2 regions of the Streptomyces sp. BK79 genome follow, and region 2 is predicted to be linked to the other one. Evidence: riboswitches for the same ligand, from Rfam matches in the RefSeq annotation. Region 2 holds a riboswitch; the other holds the start of a gene.

Region 1 (9,808 bases), on a different contig from region 2:
ACCCGGTTCACTTCCAGGCGCGGGGGCGTACGGTCGTCGGCTGCACCCTGCTGGTGATGGCCCTCGGCGCGAGCGTCACCGCCTGCAGCGGCGGCGACGACCACCCGCTGTCCGCCGCGCCGTACGACGCGGCGGGCCAGATCTCCTTCAACGGCCCCACGGACGCCGGGAAGAAGGCCGACCCGGACAAGCCCCTGGAGGTCGTCGCCGAGGGCGCCGGCGGGCGCATCACGGACGTCACGGCCGTGGACGCCACCGGCCGCTACGTGGCGGGCGAACTCTCCGCCGACGGGTCCCGCTGGCACAGCACCTCACCGCTGGCCGCCAACGCCCGCTACACGGTCCGGGTGAGCACCGAGGACGGCGACGGCGCGCCCGGCCGCAAGGTGCTCACCCTGGAGACCGGCCGGCCCAGCGCCAAGAAGACCCTGGACGTCGCCCTCGGCCCCAAAGCGGGCGCGTACGGCGTCGGCCAGCCCCTCACCGCGGAGCTGAGCCAGCCGGTGCGGGACCCCGCCCAGCGGGCCATAGTGGAACGCGGCCTGAAGGTGGAGTCGACGCCCGCGGTGGAGGGCGCCTGGCACTGGGTGGACGACAAGAAGCTCCACTACCGGCCCAGGGACTACTGGCCCTCCCACGCCACCGTCCAGGTCCGCAGCGCCCTCGACGGCATCAAGATCGGTGACCGGATGTGGGGCGGCGCCGCCAAGTCCCTGCGGATCACCACCGACGACCGCGTCGTGGCGGTCACCGACGCGGCGTCCCACACCCTGACCCTCTTCAAGGAGGGCCAGGAGGTCCGGCAGATCCCCGTCACCACCGGCAAGCCCGGCTTCGAGACCCGCAACGGGGTCAAGGTCGTCCTCGGCAAGGAACCCTTCGTACGCATGCGCAGCAGCACCGTGGGCATCGCCGAGGGCTCCTCGGAGTCCTACGACCTGCCCGTGTACTTCGCGACCAGGGTCACCTGGAGCGGCGAGTACGTGCACGCCGCCCCCTGGTCCGTGGGCTCCCAGGGCTCCGCCAACGTCAGCCACGGCTGCGTCGGCATGAGCACCGCCAACGCGGAGTGGTTCTTCGGCGCCGTCCAGGAGGGCGACCTCGTGGAGGTCGTCAACTCCGGGGGCGAGACCATGGAGGCCTTCGGCAACGGCTTCGGCGACTGGAACCTGGACTGGGCCAAGTGGCGCACCGGAAGCGCCCTGACGGGCGGCACCGGGACGGCCGGCGACCAGGAGGCGGCGAGGCTGCGTCCGGCGGCGGTGTAGCGGCCCGCGCCGAGGGTGCCCTCAGACGCCCTGAAGCCGCTTCTCCCGCAGCAGCGCGGCCAGCGCGGACGCGAACTCGACCGGCTCCACGGGAAGCGCCACAGCCGCCTCCGCGCGGCTCCAGGTCGCCAGCCACGCGTCCTGCGGCCGCGCGATGAGCAGCAGCACCGGCGGGCAGTGGAAGATCTCGTCCTTGATCTGCCGGCACAGGCCCATGCCGCCCATCGGCACCGCCTCGCCGTCCAGGACGCAGACGTCGATCCCGCCCTTGTCCAGCTCCTTGATCGCGGCGGCCGGCGTGGCGCACTCCACGAACTCGACCACGGGCACGTCCGGAGCCGGCCGGCGACCGGTCGCGAGCCGCACCTGTTCGCGGGTGTTGGAGTCGTCGCTGTAGACCAGCACCGTGGCGGTCGCCTGCATGCTTCCTCCGATACGCGGTGGGGACTGTCGTGCCCGTTGCGCCGGATGCTACTCCCTTGAACAGCCCGTCAACACTGGTTCGGACACGCCTTCGACGGGCCGTTCGATGGGCCATACGGGCACTACAGAGGGGGCGAACACACCGAACGGCACCCCCCGGGGTGAGGGCGGGATAAGCGACCGACATAATGTCGGTCGTGGCGACAGCAACGACAGTAGAAACCGGGCACGCGCACCCGTCGGTCAACCGGCCGAACCTCACCAGCGTCGGAACCATCATCTGGTTGAGTTCCGAGCTGATGTTCTTCGCGGCCCTCTTCGCGATGTACTTCACCCTGCGATCGGTGACCGGCCCGGACTTCTGGTCCGAGAAGGCCGACGCGTTGAACTTCCCGTTCTCCGCGACGAACACCACGATCCTGGTGCTCTCCTCCCTCACCTGCCAGCTCGGCGTGTTCGCGGCCGAGCGCGGTGACGTGAAGAAGCTCAGGATGTGGTTCATCGTCACCTTCGTGATGGGTGCGATCTTCATCGGCGGTCAGGTGTTCGAGTACACCGAGCTGGTCAAGCACGAGGGCCTCTCGCTCTCGTCGGACCCGTACGGCTCGGTGTTCTACCTGACCACCGGCTTCCACGGACTGCACGTGACGGGCGGCCTCATCGCCTTCCTGCTGGTCCTCGGCCGCACCTACGCGGCCCGGAGGTTCACCCACGAGCAGGCGACCGCGGCCATTGTCGTGTCCTATTACTGGCACTTCGTCGATGTCGTCTGGATCGGTCTCTTCGCCACGATCTACATGATCAAGTAGTCGCGGCACGCACCCGCCCAATACCAGAAGCATCGACGCAGAAGATCCTGACACCGGGGTAATCCGTGAAAAAGCTCTCCGCACGACGACGCCACCCGCTGGCGGCGCTCGTCGTCCTACTCCTCGCGCTGGCATGCACAGGGGGGCTGTACGCCGCGTTCGCACCCGCGGACAAGGCGCAGGCCGATGAAACCGCCCAGTCCCTCGCCATCGACGAGGGCAAGAAGCTCTACGCCGTCGGCTGTGCCAGTTGCCACGGCACCGGAGGTCAGGGCACCACCGACGGTCCGAGCCTGGTCGGCGTCGGCGCCGCGGCCGTCGACTTCCAGGTGGGCACCGGCCGTATGCCGGCCCAGCAGCCGGGCGCGCAGGTCCCGCGCAAGAAGGTGATCTACTCCCAGGCCGAGATCGACCAGCTGGCCGCCTACATCGCCTCGCTCGGTGCCGGTCCGGCCATCCCGTCGCAGGAGAAGTACGGCCCGGAGGGCGCGGACATCGCCAAGGGTGGCGAACTGTTCCGCAACAACTGCGCGCAGTGCCACAACTTCACCGGCAAGGGCGGCGCTCTGACGCACGGCAAGTACGCGCCGAGCCTCGAGGATGTCGACCCCAAGCACATCTACGAGGCCATGCAGACCGGCCCGCAGAACATGCCCTCCTTCCCCGACACCACGCTGTCGGAGCAGAACAAGAAGGACATCATCGCCTACCTGCACGCGGTCAACAGCGACGACACCGAGAACCCCGGCGGGCTCAACCTCGGCGGACTGGGCCCGGTCAGTGAGGGTCTGTTCGCGTGGGTCTTCGGACTGGGCGCGCTGATCGCGGTCGCCGTCTGGGTCGCCGCTCGGACCGCAAAGGCCAAGAAGTCATGAGTAGCCAAGACATTCCAGAAGAGAACCTGCCCGCAGCGCAGGGCACCCACCACGGTGCGGTGAAGGTCGCGGACGAGCAGAACCCGTTCGCCGACCCGGGGCTGCCGCCCCACGAGCACCGGATCCAGGACATCGACGAGCGGGCCGCCAAGCGGTCCGAGCGCACGGTCGCCCTGCTGTTCACGCTCTCGATGCTGGCCACCATCGGCTTCATCGCCTCGTTCGTGACGATCCCGGTCGACAAGTCGGTCTACATCTTCCCGCTCGGTCACATCAGTGCGCTGAACTTCGCGCTCGGCATGACGCTCGGCGTCGCGCTGTTCGCGATCGGCGCCGGCGCGGTCCACTGGGCCCGCACCCTGATGTCCGACGAGGAGGTCGCCGACGAGCGGCACCCGATCGAGGCCGACCCCGAGACCCGTGCCAAGGTCCACGCGGACTTCAAGCAGGGTGCCAAGGAGTCGGTGATCGGGCGCCGCAAGCTGATCCGCAACACGATGCTGGGCGCGCTCACGCTGGTGCCGCTCTCCGGCGTCGTCCTGCTGCGCGACCTCGGCCCGCTGCCCGGGACCAAGCTCCGGCACACCCTGTGGTCCAAGGGCAAGCTGCTCGTCAACATGAACACCCACGAGCCGCTGCGTCCCTCCGACGTCGCGGTGGGCTCGCTCACCTTCGCCATGCCCGAGGGCCTGGAGGAGCACGACGAGGAGTTCATGACGGAGATCGCGAAGGCGGCCCTGATGATCATCCGGCTGGAGCCGGAGGCCATCAAGGACAAGCGCGAGCTCGAGTGGTCGCACGAGGGCATCGTGGCGTACTCGAAGATCTGCACCCACGTCGGTTGCCCGATCTCCCTGTACGAGCAGCAGACGCACCACGCGCTCTGCCCCTGCCACCAGTCCACCTTCGACCTTGCCGACGGCGCCCGGGTGATCTTCGGTCCCGCCGGTCACGCCTTGCCGCAGCTGCGCATCGGCGTGAACGACGAGGGTTACCTCGAAGCGCTCGGCGACTTCGAAGAGCCCGTCGGTCCTGCCTTCTGGGAGCGCGGATGAGCACTACAGCCAACGAAGCCCCCCGCTCTCGCGGGAAGGCACCGGCCGGCGAGCGCGTCGCCGACTGGGCCGACGGCCGCCTGGGGATCTACTCCCTGGCCAAGGCCAACATGCGCAAGATCTTCCCCGACCACTGGTCGTTCATGCTCGGCGAAGTGTGCATGTACAGCTTCATCATCATCATCCTCACGGGTGTGTACCTGACGCTGTTCTTCCACCCGTCGATGAACGAGGTCACGTACCACGGCTCGTACGTGCCGCTGCAGGGCCAGCTGATGAGTGAGGCGTACGCCTCGACGCTGGACATCAGCTTCGACGTCCGCGGTGGTCTGCTCATCCGGCAGATCCACCACTGGGCGGCGCTGATCTTCCTCGCCGGCATGTTCGTGCACATGATGCGCGTCTTCTTCACCGGCGCATTCCGCAAGCCGCGCGAGGTCAACTGGCTGTTCGGCTTCCTGCTGCTCGTCCTCGGCATGTTCACCGGTTTCACCGGTTACTCGCTCCCGGACGACCTGCTCTCGGGCACCGGTATCCGCTTCATGGAGGGCGCGATCCTGTCCGTGCCGATCGTCGGCACGTACATCTCGTTCTTCCTCTTCGGCGGGGAGTTCCCCGGCCACGACTTCGTGGCCCGGTTCTACTCGATCCACATCCTGCTGCTGCCGGGCATCATGCTGGGCCTGATGGTGGCCCACCTGATCCTGGTCTTCTACCACAAGCACACGCAGTTCGCGGGTCCCGGCAAGACGAACAAGAACGTCGTCGGCATGCCGCTGCTGCCGGTGTACATGGCGAAGGCCGGAGGCTTCTTCTTCCTGGTCTTCGGTGTCATCGCCGCCATCTCGGCGATCGCCACGATCAACCCGATCTGGTCCATCGGCCCCTACCGGCCGGACATGGTCTCCACCGGCGCCCAGCCCGACTGGTACATGGGCTTCTCCGAGGGTCTTATCCGTGTCATGCCCGGCTGGGAGATCAACTTCTGGGGCCACACGCTCGTCCTGGGTGTGTTCGTCCCGCTGATGATCTTCCCGCTGGTCCTGGCGGCGATCGCGGTCTACCCGTTCATCGAGTCCTGGGTCACCGGCGACAAGCGCGAGCACCACATCCTGGACCGCCCGCGCAACGCCCCGACGCGGACCGCGTTCGGTGTCGCCTGGATCACCGAGTACTTCATCCTGCTCATCGGTGGCGGCAACGACATCTGGGCCACGCACTTCCACCTGTCGATCAACGCGATCACCTGGTTCGTCCGCATCGCGTTCTTCGTCGGACCGGTCATCGCGTTCATCGTCACCAAGCGGATCTGCCTCGGCCTCCAGCGCCGGGACAAGGAGAAGGTGCTGCACGGCCGCGAGTCGGGCATCATCAAGCGCCTGCCGCACGGTGAGTTCATCGAGGTGCACGAGCCGCTCAGCCAGGAGGCGCTCTACACGCTCACGGCGCACGAGCAGTACAAGCCGGCCGAGATCGGCCCGACGGTCGACGAGAACGGCGTCGAGCGCAAGCCGAAGCGCACGGAGAAGCTCCGCGCCAAGCTGAGCAAGGGGTACTACGGCGAGGAGTCGCAGATTCCGAAGCCGACCGTCGAGGAGTACAAGGAGATCACGAGCGGCCACGGCCACCACTGACCCTCCAGCGTCGCCACACCACGGTCGAAGGGCCCCGTCCGTTCCGCGGACGGGGCCCTTCGCCGTGCCCGGGGCTGGATAGGGTGGGAGCACACTTCCCTTCCGCCACACACACGATTCTGGAGCGGCTCATGAGCGCTGCGACCCCCGCTGGAGGCGACAACGCGGCGGGCCGCTCCTGGCCCGCCCTGCTGAACGGACTGCTGGACGGCCGCGACCTGTCCGCCGACGACACGGCGTGGGCGCTGGACGTGATCATGCGCGGCGAGGCGACGGACGCGCAGATCGCCGGCTTCGCGGTGGCCCTGAGGTCCAAGGGAGAGACCGTCGAGGAGATCTCCGGTCTCGTCCGCACGATGTACGCCCACGCCAACGTGATCGAGGTGCCCGGCGAGACGGTCGACATCGTCGGTACCGGCGGCGACGGCGCCAAGACGGTCAACATCTCCACCATGTCGGCGATCGTCGTGGCCGGCACGGGCGCGAAGGTCGTCAAGCACGGCAACCGGGCCGCCTCCTCGGCGTCCGGGGCCTCCGACGTCCTGGAGAAGCTCGGGGTCAACCTGGAGCTGACGCCGAAGCGGGTGGCGGAGGTCGCCGAGGAGGCCGGCATCACCTTCTGCTTCGCCGTGAAGTTCCACCCGGCGCTGCGCCACGTGGCGGCGGCGCGCGGTCAGCTGGGCATCCGCACGGTGTTCAACTTCCTGGGCCCGTTGACCAACCCCGCCCATGTGAAGGCCCAGGCCATCGGGGTGGCCCACGCCCGGATGGCGCCGATCATCGCCGGTGTCTTCGCCGAGCGCGGCCACTCGTCCCTGGTCTTCCGCGGTGACGACGGCCTCGACGAGCTGACCACGACCTCCACGTCCAAGGTCTGGGTCGTCCGGGACGGCCGGGTGACCGAGGAGACCTTCGACCCCCGGGACGTCGGCATCGACCTCGTGCCGGTCGAGGCGCTGCGCGGTGCCGACGCCTCCTACAACGCCGACGTCGCCCGCCGCCTGCTGAACGGCGAGAGCGGCCCGGTCCGCGACGCGGTGCTGCTGAACTCGGCGGCGGCCCTGGTGGCCCTGGAGCCCGGCGCGGGGACGCTGACGGAGCAGGTCCGGGCCGGCATGGACCGGGCCGCCGAGTCGATCGACTCGGGCGCGGCCAGGCGGGCCCTGGAGCGCTGGGTGGCCGCGAGCAACGCGTAGCCGCCTTCCCGTGTGACGTGCGTCCCGCGATCCGGACCCGGGTTGCGGGGCGCCGATCATTTCCCTTAGGTTTTCCGACAGGTCATGAGTGACAGTCATGAGGCCCCGGCCGACTGTCCGGCAACCCTCCGTCCGTGGCGGGGTGCCCCGGGTGAAGACCAGGTCGTGGACAGCAAGGTCCACGGCAAGCGCGGACCCCTCGCGAAACCAGGGGTCCTGGGTCGTCCGAGGGAGTCTCCCGTGAACCAGCGAATGCGATAGGGCCGCAGAGCCCCGCCTCCGCACACCCCTTTCTTCTCTTTCACAGCGCGTTCCTCCGCGCTGGTCTTCACGGGAGTCCGCCATGTCCGTACCCACCGCTGTCGCCACCCCGCTGCCCGTTCTGGGCCGGGACGTCACCGTGCCGCTCGTCACCGGCGGAGAGGTCACCTACGCCGCGCTCGACTACGCCGCCAGCGCGCCCGCGCTCCAGCGGGTCTGGGACGACGTCGCCGCCTACGCCCCGTACTACGGCAGCGTGCACCGCGGGGCCGGGTACCTGTCGCAGCTGTCGACCGACCTGTTCGAGAACGCCCGCAGGACCGTCGCCGGATTCCTCGGCTGCCGGGACGGGGACCAGGTGGTCTTCACCCGCTCCACCACCGACTCCCTCAACCTGCTCGCCGCCGCGCTGCCCGCCGGCTGCCGGGTCTTCGTCTTCGAGACCGAGCACCACGCCTCGCTGCTGCCCTGGCGGAACGCGGACGTGACCTACCTCGACGCCCCGCGCACCCCCGCGCAGGCCGTCGAGACCCTGGAGCGCGCGCTGGCCGCCCGCGAGCCGTACGGGCCCGCCCTGGTGTGCGTCACCGGCGCCTCGAACGTCACCGGTGAGCTGTGGCCGGTGCGGGAACTGGCCGCCGCCGCCCACGCGCACGGCGCCCGCATCGTGCTGGACGCCGCCCAGCTCGCCCCGCACCACCCCGTGTCGGTGGCCGACCTGGACGTCGACTGGGTCGCCTTCTCCGGGCACAAGCTGTACGCCCCCTTCGGCGCCGGCGTGCTGGCCGGCCGCGCCGACTGGCTGCGCGAGGCCGAGCCGTACCTCGCGGGCGGCGGTGCCAGCCGCCGGGTCACCCGGCGCGCCGACGGCGGGGTGGACGTGGAGTGGCACGACAGCGCCGCGCGCCACGAGGCCGGGTCGCCCAACGTCATCGGCGCCTACGCGATCGCCTCCGCCTGCAAGGCGCTCACCGAGGCCGGGTTCGACACGCTGGTCGCCCGCGAGGAGTACCTGATCCGGAAGGTGCGGGAGGGCCTCGCCGAGGTGCCGCGGGTGCGGGTCCTCTCGCTCTTCGGTGACGAGGCCCCCCGCGTCGGTGTCCTCTCCTTCGTCGTCGACGGCTGGAACAGCTCCCACTTCGCCGCCGCGCTCTCCGCCGAGTACGGCATCGGTGTGCGCGACGGCCTGTTCTGCGCCCACCCGCTGGTGCGCACCCTGCTCGGCAGCGACCCGCAGACGCAGGGCGAGTGCGGCGCGCCCGAGGCGGCGCCCGGCGAGAAGTCCCTGAACGCCATCCGGGTGAGCTTCGGCGCGGGCACCCCGGACGAGCACGTCGAGCGGTTCGTGAACGCCGTGAAGGAGCTGGTGAGCGACGGCGCCCGGTGGAACTACCGCACCGAGGACGGACGCTGCGTGCCCGACACCTCCAGCGCCGCCGGCACCTCCACCGCCGCCGGCGCCCCCGCCTCCGCCGGCTGAGCCGCCCGGCCCGGCAGGCGTGAGCCCAGCAGGATCATCCGCAGCGCCCGTTCGGTGGCGTCCGTGAGGAGTTCCGAGGCCCGCAGCAGGGCGTCCGCCAGGGCCATCGGCGCCGGCATGATGCCGTGGAAGGCGTCCACCCCCGGCACCTCGTGCGCGCCCTCGCCGAGTGTGCCGGCCAGGGCGAGGACGGGACGCCCGGAGAGCTTGGCGCGGCGGGCCACCTCGGCGGGGACCTTGCCGCGCGGCGTCTGGTGGTCCAGGGCGCCCTCGGCGGTCAGCACCAGGTCGGCGCGGGCCAGCCGGGCGTCCAGGTCGAGGTGGTCCAGCAGCACGTCGAAGCGGGGCAGCAGCCGGGCCCCGACGGCGGCCAGTCCGGCGCCCAGTCCGCCCGAGGCGCCGGTGCCGGGGCCGCCGCGCAGGTCGACGCCGGTGACCCCGAGGTCGCGGGTGAGGACGCGCGCCCAGTTCTCCAGCCCGGCCGACAACTCCTCGACCTGTGCGGGCGTCGCCCCCTTCTGCGGGCCGAACACCCGGGCCACGCCCCGCTCTCCGCAGAGCACGTTGAAGGGGTTGCAGGCCACCAGCAGCTCGGTGTCCCCCAGACGGGCGTCGAGGCCGGACGGGTCGACGCGGGCCAGGCGGATCAGCTCCCGTCCGCCGGGCGGGAGTTCGAAGCCGTCGGCGTCCAGCAGCCGCGCCCCGAGCGCCTGGAGCGCGCCGGCGCCCCCGTCGGACGTACCCGAGTCGCCGCAGCCGACCAGGACGCGCCGTACCCCGGTGTCGAGCGCGGCGCGGATCAGCTCT
Region 2 (9,808 bases):
GCGATGTCGCCGAGCATGGCCTTGCGGCGGTCGCCGAAGCCCGGGGCCTTGACGGCGACGGACTTGAAGGTGCCGCGGATCTTGTTGACGACCAGGGTCGACAGGGCCTCGCCCTCGACGTCCTCGGCGATGATCAGCAGCGGCTTGCCCGACTGCATGACCTTCTCCAGGAGCGGCAGCAGGTCCTTGACGTTGCCGATCTTGGAGTTGGCGATCAGGATGTACGGGTCGTCGAGCGACGCCTCCATACGCTCCATGTCGGTGGCGAAGTACGCCGAGATGTAGCCCTTGTCGAAGCGCATACCCTCGGTGAGCTCCAGCTCCAGACCGAAGGTCTGGGACTCCTCGACGGTGATGACGCCTTCCTTGCCGACCTTGTCCATCGCCTCGGCGATCAGCTCGCCGATCTGGGTGTCGGCGGCGGAGATGGAGGCCGTGGAGGCGATCTGCTCCTTGGTCTCGACGTCCTTGGCCTGCTCGAGCAGGGCGGCGGAGACGGCCTCGACGGCCTTCTCGATACCGCGCTTGAGGGCCATCGGGTTGGCGCCGGCGGCTACGTTGCGCAGGCCCTCCTTGACCAGGGCCTGGGCGAGAACGGTCGCGGTGGTCGTACCGTCACCGGCGACGTCGTCCGTCTTCTTGGCGACTTCCTTGACCAGCTCGGCGCCGATCTTCTCGTACGGGTCCTCGAGTTCGATCTCCTTGGCGATGGAGACACCATCGTTGGTGATCGTGGGGGCGCCCCACTTCTTCTCGAGGACGACGTTGCGGCCCTTGGGGCCGAGCGTCACCTTGACGGCGTCCGCGAGCTGGTTCATGCCGCGCTCGAGGCCGCGCCGTGCCTCCTCGTCGAACGCGATGATCTTGGCCATGTGAAGTGGTCCCTCCAGGACTGGGGGTGATTCCTTCGGACCGCGCCCGCGCCCGCGACGGACGGCTCGCCGGCCTCGTGGTTCCTTCCCCACCCGGCCTGCGGGCCTCACCGACCCGGTCCTTCGTTGTCACTCTCACCTTCAGAGTGCTAACGCCAATGATTAGCACTCGCCCCTGCCGAGTGCAAGCGCCTGCCGGGGATCCGCGCCCGCGCTCAGCCACCCGCGAACAGGGACCCGGACGGGTGTCCGGGCAGCCCGAAGGGCCCGCACCCCCCGGGAGAGGTGCGGGCCCTTCGGAGAAGAACCGTTTACTTGCGGTGGCCGAACGTCTCAGGCACTGAGGCGAACCATGTCGGCCTGCGGGCCCTTCTGACCCTGCGAGATCTCGAACTCGACCCGCTGGCCTTCTTCGAGGGTGCGGTAGCCGTCCATCTGAATCGCGCTGTAGTGGACGAAAACATCCGCACCACCGTCGACCGCGATGAAGCCGTACCCCTTCTCCGCGTTGAACCACTTGACGGTGCCCTGAGCCATGCCTAACTCCCCTATTACTGGCCCTTGCACAGATCCGCACTTCGCGGACCCGGGTCAGACCTCACCCCCCACGACTGGGGGCGTGCGCCGGAACGCGTCGACCGCGGCTGAATGTATCTGTCCAACTGCCGTCTGCAACAGGTCAGTCGGACGAGAAATCTGGACGCACCCGGTCCGGAATAGGGCGAAGTTTCACTGCAATTCGGATCAATTCCGGGTACGCAAAAGGCGCAAAAGCCGCGAAAAGGGCCCGCACTTTGGCTGCTTCTTATCGGGCGAGCGGCAGGGAATTCAGGCTCCCCGATCTCTTGATCGGGAGCGCGTTCCCCAACTCTACCGCGCTCAATCACATGGAATTGCCCCCTCCGCTTCTCTTACGGAGAGGGCAATACGCACTACGAGGTGTATCAGCCGGGAGCCGGCCCGGTGTCAGCCGCCGGCGACCGCCGGAATGATGGAGACGCCCGCACCGTCCGGCGTCACCGTCTTGAGGCCCTGCTCGAAGCGGACGTCGTCGTCGTTGACGTACACGTTGACGAAGCGACGCAGCTTGCCCTGGTCGTCCAGGACGCGGGCGGCGATGCCGGTGTGGTTCTTCTCCAGGTCGGAGATGACCTCCCCGAGGTTCGCGCCCTCGGCGCTGACCTCGGCCTGCCCGCCGGTGTAGGTGCGCAGGATGGTCGGGATGCGAACGGTCACGCTCATGCGAGGCCAGCCTCTCGGAAGGAGTCCAGGTTCGGGCGGATGGTGGCGGTCAGGCCGGTGCCGGCCACCGCGTCGAGGGTCTTGAGGCCGTCGCCGGTGTTGAGGACGACCGTGGTGAGGGAGGGGTCCAGCGCGCCGCTGTCGACCAGCTTGCGCGTCACGCCCACCGTCACCCCGCCGGCGGTCTCCGCGAAGATGCCCTCCGTGCGGGCGAGCAGCTTGATGGCGTCGACGACCTGCTCGTCGGTCACGTCCTCCACGGCGCCACCGGTGCGGCGCGCGATGTCGAGGACGTAGGGGCCGTCGGCCGGGTTGCCGATGGCCAGCGACTTGGCGATGGTGTTCGGCTTCTGCGGGCGGACGACGTCGTGGCCGGCCTTGTACGCGGTGGACACCGGGGAGCAGCCCTCGGCCTGGGCACCGAAGATCTTGTACGGCTTGTCCTCGACCAGCCCGAGCCTGATCAGCTCCTGCAGCCCCTTGTCGATCTTCGTGAGCTGGGAGCCGGAGGCGATCGGGACGACGATCTGGTCGGGCAGCTTCCAGCCGAGCTGCTCGCAGATCTCGTACGCGAGGGTCTTGGAGCCCTCCGCGTAGTAGGGCCGCAGGTTGACGTTGACGAAGCCCCAGCCCTCGCCGGCCGGGTCGCCGATCAGTTCGGAGCAGAAGCGGTTGACGTCGTCGTAGTTGCCCTCGATGCCGACCAGCTCACCGCCGTAGACGGCGGCCATGACGACCTTGCCCTGCTCCAGGTCGTGCGGGATGAACACGCAGGACCGGAAGCCGGCGCGGGCGGCGGCGGCGCCGACGGCGCCGGCCAGGTTGCCGGTGGAGGAGCAGGAGAGGGTGGTGAAGCCGAAGGCGCGGGCGGCCTCCAGGGCCTGGGCGACGACGCGGTCCTTGAAGGAGTGCGTCGGGTTGCCGGAGTCGTCCTTGACGAACAGCTTGCCGGGCTCGACACCCAGCTCGCGCGCGAGGTTGTCGGCCTGGACGAGCTTGGTCCAGCCGGGGTTGATGTTCGGCTTGGTCGCCACGTCGGCGGGGACGGGCAGCAGCGGCGCGTAGCGCCAGATGTTCGCGGGACCCGCCTCGATCCGCCCTCGCAGCTCCTCGGTGTCGTAGGCCGAGAAGTCGTAGGCGATCTCCAGCGGGCCGAAACACTCCTCGCAGGCGAAGAGCGGGCCGAGCGGCACACGGTGGCCGCACTCGCGGCAGGAGAGCGCCGCGGCGGGACCGAGGTCGACCGGGGAGGCGGCGGAGGGGGTGGAAGCGGTGGTGTCGGTGGTGCTTTCGACAGTCTGCACAGCCATGTGAGGCGAGGCCCTTTCTCCTCATCTTCCTCACGACGCATCTCGCCGTGAGACGGATTTGGCACCTTCCCTAGCCGGGAGCCTCGCCACGTCCGTGTGACAAGAACCGACTGGAGGGTTGCCGGGGCTTCATCGGGCCGTATCCCTCTGCCCCTCTGGATGAGCGGTGTTCAGTTGTTGGTCACGCGGCGACCCCGGCATGCGAAGGTCACCCGCGTTGTTCAAGACTGTAACCGACGGCCACGGCTGTTGAGATAGTCGTCCGAACCGCGAGATGGATCACAGAGGGAGCCCCGGACCGTGCTGGAAGAAGTCGAGCGCTGGCTGAGCGCACGCTCCTGGTCCGTCGCGGACCGGCCCCTCCAGCAGCTCCTGGCCGCCAAACGCGCCACCGGTCAGTCGGTCAGCGTGGTGCTCCCCGCCCTGAACGAGGAGGCGACGGTCGGCGACATCGTCTCGGTGATCCGCCGGGACCTGATGCGCCGGGCGCCGCTCGTCGACGAGGTCGTGGTCGTCGACTCCGGCTCCACCGACCGCACCTCGGCGGTGGCCGCCGCGGCGGGCGCCCGCGTCGTGCACCGCGACGCGATCCTCCCCCGCATCCCGGCCGTGCCGGGCAAGGGCGAGGTGCTGTGGCGCTCGCTGCTGGTCACGGGCGGCGACATCGTCTGCTTCGTCGACGCCGACCTGCGCGACTTCTCCTCCGACTTCGTCTCCGGGATCGTCGGCCCGCTGCTCACCGACCCCGGCGTGCACCTCGTCAAGGCCATGTACGACCGCCCCCTGGGCACCGAGCCCGGGCAGGGCGGCCGGGTCACGGAGCTGATGGCCCGCCCGCTGCTCAACCTGCACTGGCCCCGGCTGGCGGGCTTCGTCCAGCCGCTCGGCGGCGAGTACGCGGCCCGCCGCTCCCTGCTCGAACGGCTCCCCTTCCCCGTCGGCTACGGCGTGGAGCTGGGCATGCTCGTCGACGCCCTGCACCTGGTGGGCCTGGACGCCCTCGCGCAGGTCGACGTCGGCGTGCGCCGGCACCGGCACCAGGACGGCCAGGCGCTGGGCCGCATGTCCGCCGCGATCTACCGCACCGCCCAGCTCCGGCTGGCCCGCGGCCACCTGGTCCGCCCCTCCCTCATCCAGTTCGAGCGCGGCACCGACGGCTTCGAGCCGCGCACCTACTCCGTGGACACCGAGGAGAGGCCGCCGATGACGGAGATCGCGGAGTACGCGGCCCGGCGGGTGGCGTGAACAGCGCAGCAGGCGGCGTGAACACCCGGAACGCACGTTTGAGTGTTTCGGGGCCGGGCTAGGTTGAGGCGTATGGCTGCAAGCTTCGGTACTGCTCAGGTGCTCGTCGCCTCCAATCGGGGGCCCGTCTCGTACGAGGTGCGCGAGGACGGTTCGCTCAACGCCCGGCGCGGCGGTGGCGGGCTGGTCTCCGGGCTGTCGGCCATCGGGCCGGACGCGGGCGCGCTGTGGGTGTGCTCCGCGTTGGGCGACGGCGACCGCGAGGCGGTCCGGCGCGGCGTCGGCGAGGACGGCGTACGGATGCTGGACGTGCCGGCCGACGTGCACGCGGACGCGTACAACGGGATCGCGAACTCGGTGCTGTGGTTCGTGCACCACATGCTGTACCAGACGCCCCTGGAGCCGGTCTTCGACGCGGAGTTCCGGCGGCAGTGGGCCTCCTACGAGGCGTACAACCGGGCCTTCGCCGAGGCGCTGGCCGAGGAGGCCGCCGAGGGCGCGGTCGCGATCGTGCAGGACTACCACCTGACGCTGGTGCCGGGCATGCTGCGCGAGCTGCGGCCGGACCTCAGGATCGGGCACTTCTCGCACACGCCGTGGGCGCCGGTGGACTACTTCCGGCTGCTGCCGGACGACATCGCGGAGCAGGTGCTGCGCGGCATGCTCGGCGCCGACCGGCTCGGCTTCCTCACCCGGCGGTGGGCGGACGCGTTCACCGCGTGCTGCGACGCCGTGGTGGGCGGGGTCGGGGAGACGGAGATCGGCGTGCACGGGCTGGGCGCCGACGCGGAGTTCCTGCGCGAGCGGTCGCACGAGGCGGACGTGGACGAGCGGATGGCGGCGCTGCGGGACGAGATCGGCACGGCTCCGGACGGCAGCGCGCGCCGCGCGATCGTGCGGGTGGACCGGACCGAGCTGTCCAAGAACATCGTGCGGGGGCTGCTGGCGTACCGGGAGCTGCTGGCCGGGCGGCCCGAGTGGCGCGAGCGGGTGGCGCACGTCGCGTTCGCCTACCCGTCGCGGCAGGACCTCGCCGTGTACCGGGACTACACCGCCGAGGTGGAGCGGGTGGCGGAGTCGATCAACGCGGAGTTCGGGACGGCGGGGTGGACGCCGGTCGTGCTGCACGTGAAGGACGACTTCGCGCGGTCGCTGGCGGCGTACCGGCTGGCGGACGTGGCGCTGGTCAACCCCGTCCGGGACGGGATGAACCTCGTCGCCAAGGAGGTGCCGGTCGTCTCCGACGAGGGGTGCGTGCTGGTGCTGTCGCGGGAGGCGGGGGCGTACGAGGAGCTGGGCGAGGACGCGGTGGTGGTGAACCCGTACGACGTCTCCGGGACCGCGGAGGCGTTGCACGCGGCGTTGTCGGTGGGGGCCGGGGAGCGGGCGGAGCGGACGAAGCGGCTGGCCGCGGCGGGGACGGCGTTGCCGCCGGCGCGGTGGTTCTTGGAGCAGTTGGAGGCGTTGCGGGGGTAGGGGCGGGGGGCGCCTCGTCGCCGGGTGACCGGCGTCGGGGCTGGACGGGGGTGGGTGCGCTGCCCGGCGCTTGCGGGGTGCCGCCTGCGCCCACCCGTGCCGCCCTAGGCGGCACGAATGCCCGCAGGCTAAGGCTCTTAGACGGCGTCGGCCAGGGTGTGCAGTAGGTGTACTACGCCCTCTGGGCCGTCGACCACCAGGTCGGCCTGTTCGCGGAGGTCGGGGACCTCGTCGCTGCCGCTGCAGACGAGGAGGCCGGGGGTGCCCTCCGTGCGGAGGGTGCCGACGGCGCCGAAGGCGGGGAGGTCGCCGAGGTCGTCGCCGGCGTAGAGGACGCTGGCGGCGCCGGTCTCGTGGACGTACCGCCGCAGGGCGGCGCCCTTGTCCATGCCGGGCGGGCGCAGTTCCAGGACCATGCGGCCCGGCTCGACGATCAGGCCGTTGCGGGCGGCGAGGTCGGTCAGCGGGGCGCGCAGGGTGTCGAAGGCGGCCTGGGGGTCGGGGGCGCGGCGGGTGTGGACGGCGACCGCGTGGCCCTTCTCCTCGATCCACGTGCCCTGCCCGGCCCCGGACCGCTCCAGCAGCTCCGGCAGTGCGGCGCGGACCGCGGCGACGCCGGGGTGCGGGGCGGGAGTGGTGAGGCTGCCGGTGGCGGCGTCCCAGCGTTCGGCGCCGTAGTGGCCGAGGACGACGAGGTGGTCGAGGCCGGGGACGTCGGCGAAGCCGCCGTGGTGGACGGCGACCTCGGCGGGGCGGCCGGTGATCACGGCGATCGCGGCGACCTTCGGGGCGAGCGCCGCGAGCGCCGGTACGGCGTCGGGGTGGGCGCGGGCCCGGTCGGGGTCGGCGACGATCGGGGCGAGCGTGCCGTCGAAGTCGAGCGCGACCACGGCGCGGCCGGGGTCGGCGAGCAGGGCGTCGAGCCCTTCGCGTCCGGCCTCCGTCGCCGGGGCCGGCAGGTGGTGCGGGGAGTCGTCGCTGGTGGAGTCCTGGTGGCTGCCCATACCGCGAACCTATCCCGTGGACGCGGCACGCAATCTCACCGCGCCGCGCGGCATCTCACCGCTCCGCGCGGCGCGATTCCCGCACCCGGCGCAGGCGGTTGACCGTCACCGGGTCGGCGGCCAGGGCGCGGGGGTCGTCCAGCAGGGCGTTGAGGAGCTGGTAGTAGCGGACGGGGGACAGGCCCAGCTCCTCGCGGACGGCGCGCTCCTTGGCGCCGGGCCCCGCGAAGCCGCGGCGCTCCAGCGCCAGGATGTCGCGCTCCCGCTGTCCCAGGTCCATGCAGGCACCGTAGCGCCCGCCACCGACAACGGCCGCCGGCCGCCTACTCCGCGCTGCCCGCCCGCATCGCCGCCGACTGGATCTGGCCGAGGACCTCCTCGGGGCTGCCGCCGGGGACGACGGTCTGGCCGATGCGCTTCTTGACGTCCGCGCTGACCGAGGCCCAGGAGGACTTGCCGACCGGATACAGCTCGGAGAGCAGCAGTTCGTCCAGGAAAGGCTTGAGGTGCTTGTCCTGCTCGGCCGTGCTCATGACCGTGGACGCGGACGTGGTCACCGGCAGCAGGTCGTACCGGCGGGAGAAGTCGAGGACGTTCTCGTCGCTGTAGACGAAGTCGAGGAAGTCGCCGATCTCCTCCTGGTGGCCGTTCTTCTTGAAGGCCGTCATCCAGTCGGTGACACCGAGGGTGTTCGTGCTCTCGCCGTCGACGCCCGGGGTGGTCACCATGCCGTACTCGACCCCCTTGGCGGAGGCCGCCTTCATCAGCGAGGGGTGGCCGTTGAGCATGCCGACGTCACCGGCGGCGAAGGCGGCGAAGGCGTCGGCCCGGTCGAGCTTGCCGGGGGCGACGGGGCCGGTGAGGCCCTTGCCGACCAGTTCGTCCCGGAGCCAGGTGAAGGTGGTCACGTTCTGCGGGGAGTCGACGGAGTAGGTGCCGACGTCGTCGGTGTAGCCGCCCCCGCCGCTGAGCATCCACTGCATCGTCTCGGCCTGCGCCTCCTCGGGGCCGAGCGGCAGCGCGTACGGGTACTTCACGCCCTCCGCGTCGAGCGCCTCGGCGGCCTGGGCGAGGTCGTCCCAGCTCTTGGGCGGGGTGATGCCGGCCTTGCTGAAGAGGCTCTTGTTGTAGAAGAGCACGCGGGTGGAGGCCGCGAACGGCAGCCCGTACTGGACGCCGTCGACCTGGCCCGCGGTGGCGAGCTGGGAGACGAAGTCGGCCTGGACGGGGATGGAGAGCACGTCGTCGGCGCGGTAGAGCAGGTCCTGGTCGGCGTAGTCGGAGTAGGCGCCGATCTGGGCCAGGTCGGGGGCCTTGCCGGCCTCGACCAGCTCGCGGACCTCGCGGTCCACGTCGTTCCAGGAGTGGACGGTGACGTCCACGTGGATGTCGGGGTGCTCGGCCTCGAATGCCTCGGCCAGCTCGTCCCAGTACTTCTGCGAGCTGTTGGCCTTGCTGTCGCCGTAGTCGGCGGCGACCAGCCTCAGCGTCACCTCGTCCGAGCCGCCGGTCAGCCCGCAGCCGCCGAGGACCGCCGTCATGCCCAGTGCGGACAGTCCCGCGATCATTCCTGCCCTACGCCGCTGCACCCTGATTCCCCAACCCTGCCGACGCTCGCCGCGTGCGCGGCTGTTCGCTTGTCCGTTTAACGGATTAAGGTCTACACCACGGCAGTGGACTAGACCTCTCCCGGGTCCACGGGCCACACTGTCCCCGTGAGACATGTCATCGCCCTCGATGTGGGCGGCACCGGGATGAAGGCCGCCCTCGCGGGGCCGGGGGGCGAGCTGCTCCACCAGGCCCGCCGGGCCACCGGCCGCGACCGCGGGCCCGAGGCGGTCGTCGCGGACATCCTCGACTTCGCCGCCGAGCTGCGCGCCCTGGGCGCCGAACGGTTCGGCGAGCCCGCGCGCGCCGCGGGCGTGGCCGTCCCCGGCATCATCGACGAGGAGCACGGCGTCGCCGTCTACGCGGCCAACCTGGGCTGGCGGGACGTACCGCTGCGGGCGCTGCTCGGCGACCGGCTCGGCGGCATCCCGGTCGCCCTCGGCCACGACGTGCGCACCGGCGGGCTCGCCGAGGGGCGGATCGGGGCCGGGCGGGGCGCCGACCGGTTCCTGTTCGTGCCGCTGGGCACCGGCATCGCGGGCGCCATCGGCATCGACGGCCGCGTCGAGTCGGGCGCCCACGGCTTCGCGGGCGAGATCGGCCACGTCGTCGTCCGCCCCGGCGGCACGCCGTGTCCGTGCGGGCAGCGGGGCTGTCTGGAGCGGTTCGCGTCGGCGTCGGCGGTCAGCCAGGCGTGGGCCGCGGCCTGCGGCGACCCGGACGCGGACGCCGCCGACTGCGCCAAGGCCGTCGAGTCGGGCGACGCCCGCGCGCTCGCCGTGTGGCGGGACGCGGTGGACGCGCTCGCCGACGGCCTGGTCACCGCGCTCACTCTGCTGGACCCGCGCGTCCTGATCATCGGTGGCGGCCTCGCCGAGGCCGGGGAAACCTTGTTCACACCGCTGCGGGACGCCGTCCGGCGGCGCGTCACCTTCCAGCGGCTCCCGGACATCGTCCCCGCGGCGCTGGGCGACACCGCGGGCTGCCTGGGTGCCGGGCTGATGGCCTGGGACCTGCTGGGCACCCGCCCGCACCCCTCTACCGACCCCGC

Evidence for each region. A riboswitch is a leader RNA that binds a small molecule or an ion and turns the genes downstream of it on or off. The one in region 2 is predicted to bind S-adenosylmethionine.
Region 1: it holds a riboswitch for S-adenosylmethionine, as region 2 does, so the genes downstream of both, ACFIF2_RS17975 (aminotransferase class V-fold PLP-dependent enzyme) here and thrC (threonine synthase) in region 2, are expected to answer to the same signal.

What each region holds. Positions count from the first base shown of each region.
Region 1 covers NZ_JBHVOC010000013.1:110,107-119,914, reverse strand. The annotation lists gene ACFIF2_RS18010 (Ig-like domain-containing protein) at 1-1,268, shown strand, start outside; gene ACFIF2_RS18005 (hypothetical protein) at 1,290-1,691, opposite strand; gene ACFIF2_RS18000 (heme-copper oxidase subunit III) at 1,880-2,500, shown strand; gene ACFIF2_RS17995 (c-type cytochrome) at 2,566-3,375, shown strand; gene ACFIF2_RS17990 (Rieske 2Fe-2S domain-containing protein) at 3,372-4,430, shown strand; gene ACFIF2_RS17985 (cytochrome bc complex cytochrome b subunit) at 4,427-6,064, shown strand; gene trpD (anthranilate phosphoribosyltransferase) at 6,196-7,260, shown strand; SAM riboswitch class IV at 7,341-7,457, shown strand; gene ACFIF2_RS17975 (aminotransferase class V-fold PLP-dependent enzyme) at 7,604-9,001, shown strand; gene ACFIF2_RS17970 (glycerate kinase) at 8,911-9,808, opposite strand, start outside.
Region 2 covers NZ_JBHVOC010000014.1:166,687-176,494, forward strand. The annotation lists gene groL (chaperonin GroEL) at 1-872, opposite strand, end outside; gene ACFIF2_RS19315 (cold-shock protein) at 1,206-1,409, opposite strand; gene ACFIF2_RS19320 (MoaD/ThiS family protein) at 1,839-2,114, opposite strand; gene thrC (threonine synthase) at 2,111-3,424, opposite strand; SAM riboswitch class I at 3,443-3,590, opposite strand; gene ACFIF2_RS19330 (glucosyl-3-phosphoglycerate synthase) at 3,725-4,669, shown strand; gene ACFIF2_RS19335 (trehalose-6-phosphate synthase) at 4,742-6,145, shown strand; gene otsB (trehalose-phosphatase) at 6,283-7,149, opposite strand; gene ACFIF2_RS19345 (DUF3263 domain-containing protein) at 7,205-7,429, opposite strand; gene ACFIF2_RS19350 (extracellular solute-binding protein) at 7,473-8,717, opposite strand; gene ACFIF2_RS19355 (ROK family protein) at 8,904-9,808, shown strand, end outside.